Linked DNA regions of Sporomusa sphaeroides DSM 2875. The protein of the gene in region 1 interacts with the protein of each later gene in a pairwise test. Links are inferred from orthologs where the notes say so. Each region holds a gene or a part of one and is shown on either strand. Other genes may lie near its edges. The genes, in order: ftsZ, SPSPH_RS10900 and SPSPH_RS09920.

The links.
Region 2: the proteins of ftsZ (region 1) and SPSPH_RS10900 interact in binary tests that used the Bacillus subtilis proteins (3 or more experiments, as listed by UniProt). The link is inferred for Sporomusa sphaeroides DSM 2875 from one-to-one orthologs.
Region 3: the proteins of ftsZ (region 1) and SPSPH_RS09920 interact in binary tests that used the Bacillus subtilis proteins (3 or more experiments, as listed by UniProt). The link is inferred for Sporomusa sphaeroides DSM 2875 from one-to-one orthologs.

What each region holds. Positions count from the first base shown.
Region 1 is NZ_CP146991.1:1,820,983-1,824,064, forward strand. What follows is about bases 147-3,067. They hold ftsZ (cell division protein FtsZ), read left to right. Parts: upstream 147-1,042; coding sequence 1,043-2,092; downstream 2,093-3,067. Other genes in these bases: ftsA (cell division protein FtsA), read left to right, coding at 147-1,015; SPSPH_RS08180 (sigma-E processing peptidase SpoIIGA), read left to right, coding at 2,284-3,067. In the rest of the region: more of ftsA, read left to right, coding at 1-146; more of SPSPH_RS08180, read left to right, coding at 3,068-3,082. UniProt on the Bacillus subtilis protein: Essential cell division protein that forms a contractile ring structure (Z ring) at the future cell division site. The regulation of the ring assembly controls the timing and the location of cell division.
Region 2 is NZ_CP146991.1:2,327,261-2,330,104, reverse strand. Bases 24-2,706 are described here. They hold SPSPH_RS10900 (cell division protein SepF), read left to right. Parts: upstream 24-981; coding sequence 982-1,431; downstream 1,432-2,706. Other genes in these bases: SPSPH_RS10890 (RNA-binding protein), read left to right, coding at 2,267-2,706; proC (pyrroline-5-carboxylate reductase), read left to right, coding at 1,455-2,267; SPSPH_RS10905 (YggS family pyridoxal phosphate-dependent enzyme), read left to right, coding at 293-964; SPSPH_RS10910 (ABC transporter substrate-binding protein), read left to right, coding at 24-163. Outside these bases: more of SPSPH_RS10910, read left to right, coding at 1-23; more of SPSPH_RS10890, read left to right, coding at 2,707-2,844. UniProt on the Bacillus subtilis protein: Cell division protein that is part of the divisome complex and is recruited early to the Z-ring. Probably stimulates Z-ring formation, perhaps through the cross-linking of FtsZ protofilaments. Its function overlaps with FtsA.
Region 3 is NZ_CP146991.1:2,145,067-2,147,982, reverse strand. The notes cover bases 154-2,908. They hold SPSPH_RS09920 (cell division protein ZapA), read right to left. Parts: upstream 1,781-2,908; coding sequence 1,526-1,780; downstream 154-1,525. Other genes in these bases: pheT (phenylalanine--tRNA ligase subunit beta), read right to left, coding at 1,928-2,908; SPSPH_RS09925 (DUF421 domain-containing protein), read right to left, coding at 783-1,454; SPSPH_RS09930 (alkaline phosphatase family protein), read right to left, coding at 154-661. Also shown: more of SPSPH_RS09930, read right to left, coding at 1-153; more of pheT, read right to left, coding at 2,909-2,916. UniProt on the Bacillus subtilis protein: Activator of cell division through the inhibition of FtsZ GTPase activity, therefore promoting FtsZ assembly into bundles of protofilaments necessary for the formation of the division Z ring.

The DNA.
Region 1 (3,082 bases):
AGTAGATTGTGTTATTATGGCGGCTGACACCCAAGCTGCCGGTGGTGTTTATTTGGGGCTCAGTGGTTCAACACTTGTTACGCAAAATAGTATTGGCAGCGTTGCGCCGTCAACACCTGGAACGGTAACCCGTTTGGATGTTGAGCGTGCCTGCAAAGCGGCCATGTTTTCGGTTGCCCAGGATGATGCCGACATTTTGCATGTGTTTCCTGCCAAAGAATCGGCAGTCCTGCCAGGGACCGCCTTAGAAGTAGAAGCCCATATCATATCAGCTCCTCAAGCCATTATCCAGGAGCTCCGAGAGGCACTTGCCGGGAAGGGAATCCAGTTGAATGGTATTGTCGCTGGCAGTGTTATCGCAGCCGAAACTATGAAAAATGAGCTGCCGGCGCGGCCAGGCAACTTTATCTTTATCGATATGGGTGCCGGTACTTCTGAACTTGTTATTTATGTCGGTGGCAACCTTTGTTACTCGGCTTCGTTACCGTTAGGCGGTGATTACATAACTAGTGATTTAATGCAGGGAATAGGCGTCAGCCAAGCCCACGCGGAGGAAATCAAACGCTACTATTCCCGGCTGTCTCCTGATTTGCGTAACCAGGGAATAGTGCTTGATTGCAATGATTATGGAACGACTGACAAACATGTTCACTTTGACTTTTTATATGATATTATTGAAAGCAGAGTAGATGAAATTGTTACTTTGATGTACGATTATCTTAAGCCGTTAATGGACAAGTATCTGCCTGGCTCAGAACAGACCTTTGAACGTATTTATTTGACTGGTGGTTCAGGGGCGACGCCTAGTATGGCAGCTTGTGTAGCTAAAGTTTTTCAGCTTGATACCGAAGTGGTGAAACCAGACCGGCTGGCTGCTGAATATGTACATCCGTCCAATACTGTGTGTTATGGCATTATAAGCCATGGTACACGGATTGTTGCAAACGAGCCGGAGGCTGGTCAGAGCGCGTGGGGTGTATTTATTGATAAAGCAAAGAAACTATTGAAAATTTGATAGATGTTAAGGGAGGAAAACTTTGTAATGTTGGAATTTGACATGGACTTAGACCAGTTTGCTTCTATAAAAGTTATCGGTGTAGGCGGTGGCGGCAATAATGCGGTTAATCGCATGATTGGTGCCGGATTGCAGGGCGTGGAATTTATTACTGTTAATACCGATGCTCAGGCGCTCATTGGTTCTGAAGCCGCTTATCGGATTCAGATCGGGGAAAAGTTAACAAAAGGTTTAGGGGCAGGCGCTAATCCGGATATTGGTGAAAAAGCGGCGCAAGAAAGCCGCGAGGATATCATTAAGGTTCTTAAAGGTTCCGATATGGTGTTTATTACCGCCGGCATGGGTGGTGGTACGGGTACTGGCGCAGCGCCGGTGGTAGCCGAATGTGCCAAAGAGGTCGGAGCTTTAACGGTTGGGGTTGTTACCAAACCATTTACTTTTGAAGGACGTAAACGTCAACTCCAAGCCGAACGGGGAATTGCCAAGCTTAAGGAAAAAGTAGATACGTTAATTACCATTCCTAATGACCGTTTGCTCCAGGTAGTTGATAAACGAACTTCTATTATGGATGCTTTCAAAATTGTTGATGACGTGCTGCGGCAGGGTGTACAAGGAATTTCTGATCTGATTGCTGTGCCTGCGTTAATTAATCTTGACTTTGCCGATGTTAAGACGATTATGAGTGACGCTGGTTCAGCACTCATGGGTATTGGTTTTGGCACAGGCGACAACAGGTCCATTGCGGCTGTTGAAGCAGCTATCAGAAGCCCGCTGTTAGAGATGTCGATTGATGGTGCTAAAGGTGTATTGCTCAACTTCACCGGCGGTCCCAATACTACACTGTTTGAAGTCAATGAAGCTGCCGATATTATTGCCAAAGCTGCTGATCCGGAAGCTACCATTATCTTCGGTGCTACCATTGATGAGATGTTTGAAGATCAAGTACGGGTAACTGTTATTGCTACCGGTTTTGATCCTAAGCCACTCCTGAAACACAGTGAAGGAAAAGAAGGAACTCCGGTTATTGAACCATTTAAAGGGCGGGACTTAGATATCCCCGCCTGGATGCGTCGCTAAAAAGATAGTAGGAAAATTAAACCCGGCTCAATCTGAGCCGGGTTTTTTGTGTCTGTTTTTGCAGTTAATTTCTGGCAAAAACAGACACTCTTTTACTTAGCTGCTTGTTATAATTGGAATAGCAATTAGGTTCAGCGCATATAGTGTAGAGTGTTACAGCTTATAAAATTCCAGCCGGGAAGGTATGTCCAGTGTATATTTATGCTGATGTAGTATTGATTGTTAATTGTATCATGAATAGCGTTATTCTGGTCTTAACAGCGCATGCGGCAGGCATTTCTTATAGCTGGAAACGCCTGTTGCCGGCCGCCCTCTTTGGGGGAGTTTATGCTTTGAGTGGAATTTTTCCGGAGCTGGCGGTATTGTACAGTATTCCGGGAAAGTTGCTGATGTCTGTAGTGCTTGTCTTGCTGGCTTTTGGTTACAGGACGGTCAGGACAACATTGGTCCTTGTCGGTGCCTTCTTTATTGTCTCCTTCATTTTGGGCGGAGCTACCTTAGGTTGGCTATACTTTATTCAAACAGAAGCACCCCAGCAGGCAGGCAATTATCTTGATATGTCCTGGAGCAGCTTAGCTGCAGGCAGTGTCATAGCCGTCATGCTTGTTACGCTTATTGCCAGAAGACTGATGGGGAAAATGATTCGCCGGCGAAATTTCTATCAAGTGCGGATTGAATATAATGGACAGAACAAAGATGTCACCGGCATGCTGGATACCGGGAATAACTTATATTCACTGCTGGGGAACAAGCCGGTAGTCCTGCTATGCTGGCAGTCGGCAATTCAGTTGCTAGGCTCACAGGCAGCCGGTTATTTAACTTCTACCAGTCCGGCGGCCTGGTTGTCAAATCTTCACGAATGTCAGGATGCAGCTTGGCTGGCAAGAGTGGAAGTTATTCCTTGTCAATCTGTCGGTGGAAAAAATATGCTGCTTGGTTTTAGACCGGACGGTATTAGTGTGAGGACTGAGGATGGCTTGGCATATACGA
Region 2 (2,844 bases), 510 kb from region 1 along the record:
TACCGAAGGAGCAAAAATTCGTGAGGCACTGGCTGCAACACAAGGCTTTAAGAGTGTGAGCGGTGACATGAATTTTACTTCTACCCATGACGCAATCAGAAGTGCAGTAATCATTGAGTTAAAAGACGGTAAACAGGTGTATAAAGAAACCGTAAAACCTTAGTAGCGGAAAATCGCCGTTCGGCTTTGCCTGACGGCGATTTTTTTTATGAGAAATATAGAATAATATAAGTAATATTTAAAGGAAAATTTTGTTCGTGGGCGAATAAATTATTAGAATGGAGGATTTGCCATGTCTATAGCGCAGAATATTGCTGAAATAAAACGGAATATTGATACAACCAAAGTAAAACTCGTAGCTGTTACCAAAAATCATAGCGTCTCGGCCATGCTGGAAGCAATTGCCGCCGGCATAACGGCAGTGGGGGAAAACCGGGTTCAGGAAATGCTAGCCAAACATCCTGATATTCAGGCCGCAGGCAAGCAGGTCGAGTGGCATCTCATCGGGCATTTGCAAACAAACAAGGTGCGCCAGGCTGTGCCACTGGCAGCTCTTATTCACTCAGTTGACAGCCAGCGTCTGGCCATTGAGATTGATAAAACTGCCGGCAAACTGGGTAAGCGCCAGGATGTGCTGTTACAAGTCAATGTTGCTGATGAGGAAAGTAAGTTTGGCATAGAGTTGGGACAAGCCCTGGTACTGGCCAAACAAATCAGCCAGCTTGAACATGTGAGATTGTGCGGACTTATGACCATCGCGCCTTACACTGAAAACGCCGAAACAGTACGTCCGGTATTTAAAGAATTTTATCAGCTATTCAGTGAATTAAAGGCATTAAACCTGACCAATACCGACATTAAATGGTTATCTATGGGTATGACAAACGACTATATGGTAGCTGTCGAAGAAGGAGCAAACTTGGTACGTATCGGCACTGGAATATTTGGTTCTCGTCAATATTAAGGAGGAGAGAGAAAGTTATGAAGTTCATGGAAAAAGTTTGGGGAAGCTTGGGTCTGTTTGAAACAGCCGACCAAGAAGACGAACGCCCAAAATTAGAAGAGACAGATGTTAAAACCAAACAAAAAAATAGCAGCAATGTGGTATCACTGCCAATGACTTCACAGAATCAGCAGCAAAGCAAACAAGTCAAGGTTATGGTGGTTGAGCCCTTTTCTTTCGATGACGCGCAGCATATTGCCGATTATCTCAAAGGCCGCAAGCCGGTGGTTGTCAATCTCGAGAATACAGACCCTGAAATTTCCAAACGGATGATTGATTTCATCAGCGGCACAACCTACGCCCTCAATGGGCAGATCCAAAGAGTCGGCAATAATATATTTCTTTGTGCGCCCACTAATGTTGATGTAGCTTACAGCCCGCGGGAAGATGCCGGTGACCGGACACTTATGCCATGGGTTAACAAATAAGTCGATTACCAGACGGAGGAATTATGCTAACAAATAAACAAGTCGGTTTTATTGGCGGCGGTGCAATGGCGGAAGCGCTTATTCGCGGCATATTAGAGGCCCGGTTAGTAACACCGTCCCAATTAACAGTAAGTGATGTTTCCAAGGAACGTCTGGATTATCTGCGTAGCACTTTTATGGTGTCAACTACTCATGATAGCCAGGAAATAGCTAAACAGTCAGATATATTATTTTTAACAGTTAAACCGCAAGTAATCAGCAGTGTTATTGAAAGTATCGCACCGGTGGTAGCCAAAAGCACTGTGGTAGTATCTGTAGCGGCTGGAATAACGATTGCCGCCTTTCAGGGGAAAATGCCCGGTGTGCCAATAATCCGTGTTATGCCCAATACCCCGGTTGCCGTAGGGGCAGGCATGTCTGCTATGGCGCTGGGGAAATATGTAACAACCACAGTAAGTGAGCCTGTTGCTCAAATATTTGGCGCTGTGGGTAAAGTGGTCACTGTCACTGAAGATACTATGGATGCTGTTACCGGCCTGTCCGGCAGCGGTCCGGCTTACGCGTTTGTTCTGATTGATGCACTGACAGATGCCGGGGTTCGTGTCGGTTTTTCCCGTCAAACGGCAGTGCTGCTTGCTGCCCAGACACTTATGGGCGCTGCCAAGATGGTGCTGGAAACCGGCGAACATCCGGCTAAACTGCGTGATATGGTGACTTCTCCCGGAGGTACTGCCATTACCGGGGTTCATGTATTAGAACAAAATGGTGTGCGTGCCGCGCTCATTGATGCAGTGGTGGCTGCCACTAACCGTTCCCGTGAGATGGGGAGACGGTAATGAGCGAACGGGACAAAATTTTACGGTATTACCGGTCGTCAGGCGATGCCGAGCTGGCGGCAAAACTCCTGGACTTAGCTGAGGCAACGCTCAAAAACCGCAAATATAAAGTAAGCGAAATCCTTGATCCTTATGGGCAAAGTATTGCTGAAACAATAACTGCCCACTATGAGCGGCTGACACTGGAAGCCTGGGGCGGATATGCAGGCGCTGAACGGGTGAAAGTGGCTTTTGTCGATTCCGATTTTCTCGATTATGCCAGTTCACTGGATTTTGCGCTGGCCGTAATTGTAATAAAGTGGGATAGCCGTTACAGCCGCCTGACGCATCGCGATGTACTAGGGGCATTAACAGGGCTGGGAATCAAGCGGGAAGTGCTGGGCGATATTATTATGGCCGGCGAAGAGTGTTATGTAGTGGCTGACGATTCAATGGCCGCCTATATTGTGCAAAATCTGGCAGAGATTGGACAGGCCTCCGTATCTGCAGCCTTTGCTTCGTTTGATGATATTCCTGCAAAAGAGGAAAAAGTAAAAGAAATTCGGGCAACAGTGGCCTCTTTGCGGCTGGATGCCAT
Region 3 (2,916 bases), 320 kb from region 1 along the record:
CATAATGCCAATCCTGCTTATGACCTGCCCTGTCTGTTTGAAAATATTCAAAAATAGTAAAAGCATTGCTTTGGGAAATAGCAATCAAATTATGGGCAGCCTGCCTTGGTGTTACCGGCGGAATATCCACACCAAAGCTGCCTAGCATTTCATTGGTAATATCCTGATATACCGCCTGTCCCCTATCGATTTCCGGCAGGGACCGCAAGGACATACCGGTACTTAACGCTGCCAGCGTAATGGCTGAATGGCGGCGTTTGCGCCTTGCCACCAGTTCAAAATAATCTGGCAGATACAGATTAGCCGATGTGGCCGTAAGCCCGTCTTCAACCAGTTCTTTCATAAAATTATTATCGGTAATGATTTTTGACAACTCAGGTCCGGGAAAGGCCTGTATGTGACGCCCCATGATTTTGGCAGTATTCAGACCGGTAAGGATGGCCGCCTGCCCTGTTGCACTTTGTGGTAATCCCTCCACCCCCAGGGTAGTGTCAATGGGTACCATAGCACAATCAGACACCAGGACCGCTCCCAGCTCCTCTGTCAATGCCCCGCCAAACCCGGAGGCAATACTGTGCAAGCCAAAACGCACCAGGGGGTTAATGGCCGGGTCATGCCTGCCTAAACCAATGCCATCAATGAATATGAATAATACCCTCATATCTGGAAACCGCCTTTATTACCTATATACTCCGCAACACGCCACCCCTGGAAAAACGGTAAGCCGGATGAGAATGACTGGATACAGCATAAGAAAGAAGAAGGGGTATCCCTTCCTCTCATTAATGCAATTCTTTTTCTTTGTCGGCCGGGTTCTGCTCAGCCTCGTTCCTGACTGCCTGCTGCTCCCGCAAGTGATTGGCCAGAAACTCCACATCATCCATAAATTTTTCAAGTTTTGTCCACTTTTCTCCAGCCAGACTCAGCGGATTGTCATAAATACTTTTGATATAGCTCTCAAATTCTTTTTTAGTCAACGGCTCCGTTTCGGGTGTGCGAACCATAGTGAATTCGCCGCAGCTTTCCAGACGGGCTGTTTCTATGATGCTCAAGTCGGACATATCAAGACCCTTTTTATGCAGTTCCTGCCGCAGATCATCGTAATTAAAGTTCGTTTTCGTAAAGTTTTCTTTAAGAATACGTCCATCTTTAATCAACGTCACCGGTGTGCCCTCAAACCATTTTCGCAAGGTTTTATTCTTTAAAGCCAGATATCCCATTAATTGCTGTAACAGCAGCAATGCTACCAAGACCAAAATCCCTGCTCCTAAGGTAGGAGCTTGGTCCATAGTCCCGGCAACAATAATATCGCCAATGCCAACCATAATGATAAAATCATAGGGCGACAGCTGGCCTACAGTACGGTTGCCCATCAACCTGACAACAACTAATGCTACCGAACATAATACGATGAAGCGCAATAAAACCGGCCCCAATGAACCGCTGTCGAACACGGTATCACTCCTTTTCTGTCTGTATTATTAACATGACTTCCAAGTGTTATACCGCACATACTGTGTAAGCCTTATTTATCTTCTTTTATTAGCTCAAGGAGCTCCAGATAATCTTGCTCTAACCGTAAAAATTCATCCGCAATATTTAAAGCTGTCAACACGGCGATTTTAGTGGGCGACAGTCTTAGGTTGGCTTTAGCCGTTTTTTTCATGCGTTCATCCAGCATAGCTGCCAAACGCAAAATTCGCTCCGGCTCAATATTGCCTTTCAATGCATAGCTTTCGCCGTATATTTCAACAGTTACCTTACTTTTTTTTTCTGACATAATCCACCTGAAGTTAAATATTTACTGCAGAATATACTTCTACCAGCCAAAAACTAATTCCTGCTAAAAAAAAGAAAAAGGCGGGATAACCCGCCTTAAATTCACATTATTCCTTAAATACATTTCCTATTTGGGACACACACCGGACTATTCCCGGAGTTTAGCTGCAAAAGTGCTTTCAAGCGCAGCAACAATATTTTTATAATATTCATCGATCTCGATATCTGTCAGTGTCCGGTCGTTGGCCTGGAAAGTAAGTGAAAATGCCAGGCTGCGGAACCCTTTGGTCACTTGTTGGCCGGTATAAACATCAAACAATTGAACAGCAGTAAGCAAGGAACCGCCGTTTGTGATAATGGCAGCTGTTACCTCACAGGCGGGGATATGTTCAGGTAAAACAACAGCCAGGTCGCGGGTGATTGCCGGAAACTTGGGCAAGGACTGATAATCCGGTTTTATTGTGGCATGCTTGATCAATGCTGCAATATGCAATTCAAATACATAGACTTTTTTTGTTATTGCGTAAGCATCTAAAACAGCCGGATGAACTTCACCAATCATTCCCAGAACATCGCCATCTTTTTGAATGACTGCAGTTTTTCCAGGGTGCAGTGATGGATTTTGGCCTATTGCTACAGAATAACCGGCAATTGCCAGTCCTTCCAGGATCGCTTCGACAGCACCTTTGGCATCAAAGAAATCGACATTATCTCTTCCCTGATTCCAGGCCATCGCCTGGCGTTTGCCAAGCATAGCTCCACACAGCATCAGCGGTTCCTGTGGCAGATCACTAAGCGGCAGGGTTTCCGGGCAGTATACGGCTCCGACTTCATATATTTTCAAATCTTCATTCTTGCGGGAAAGATTGCGGACAATGGTATCCATTACGCCGCCCAGCAAAGTTGTACGCAAAATCGGGAAATCATCGGTAATAGGGTTTAAAACCTCAATAGCCTGGCGCAGCCGGCTGTCGGCAGGAATATTTAGTTTATCAAAGGTATCCGGATGAGAAAAGCTCAGGGAAACAATTTCCGAAAAACCACTGCCTGTCAGGACGGCCTTCACTTTGTCGACAAGGTTCTGCGAATAATTCTGTTTGCCTTGCAACATACTGCCTGCCGGTGTCGTGGACGGCA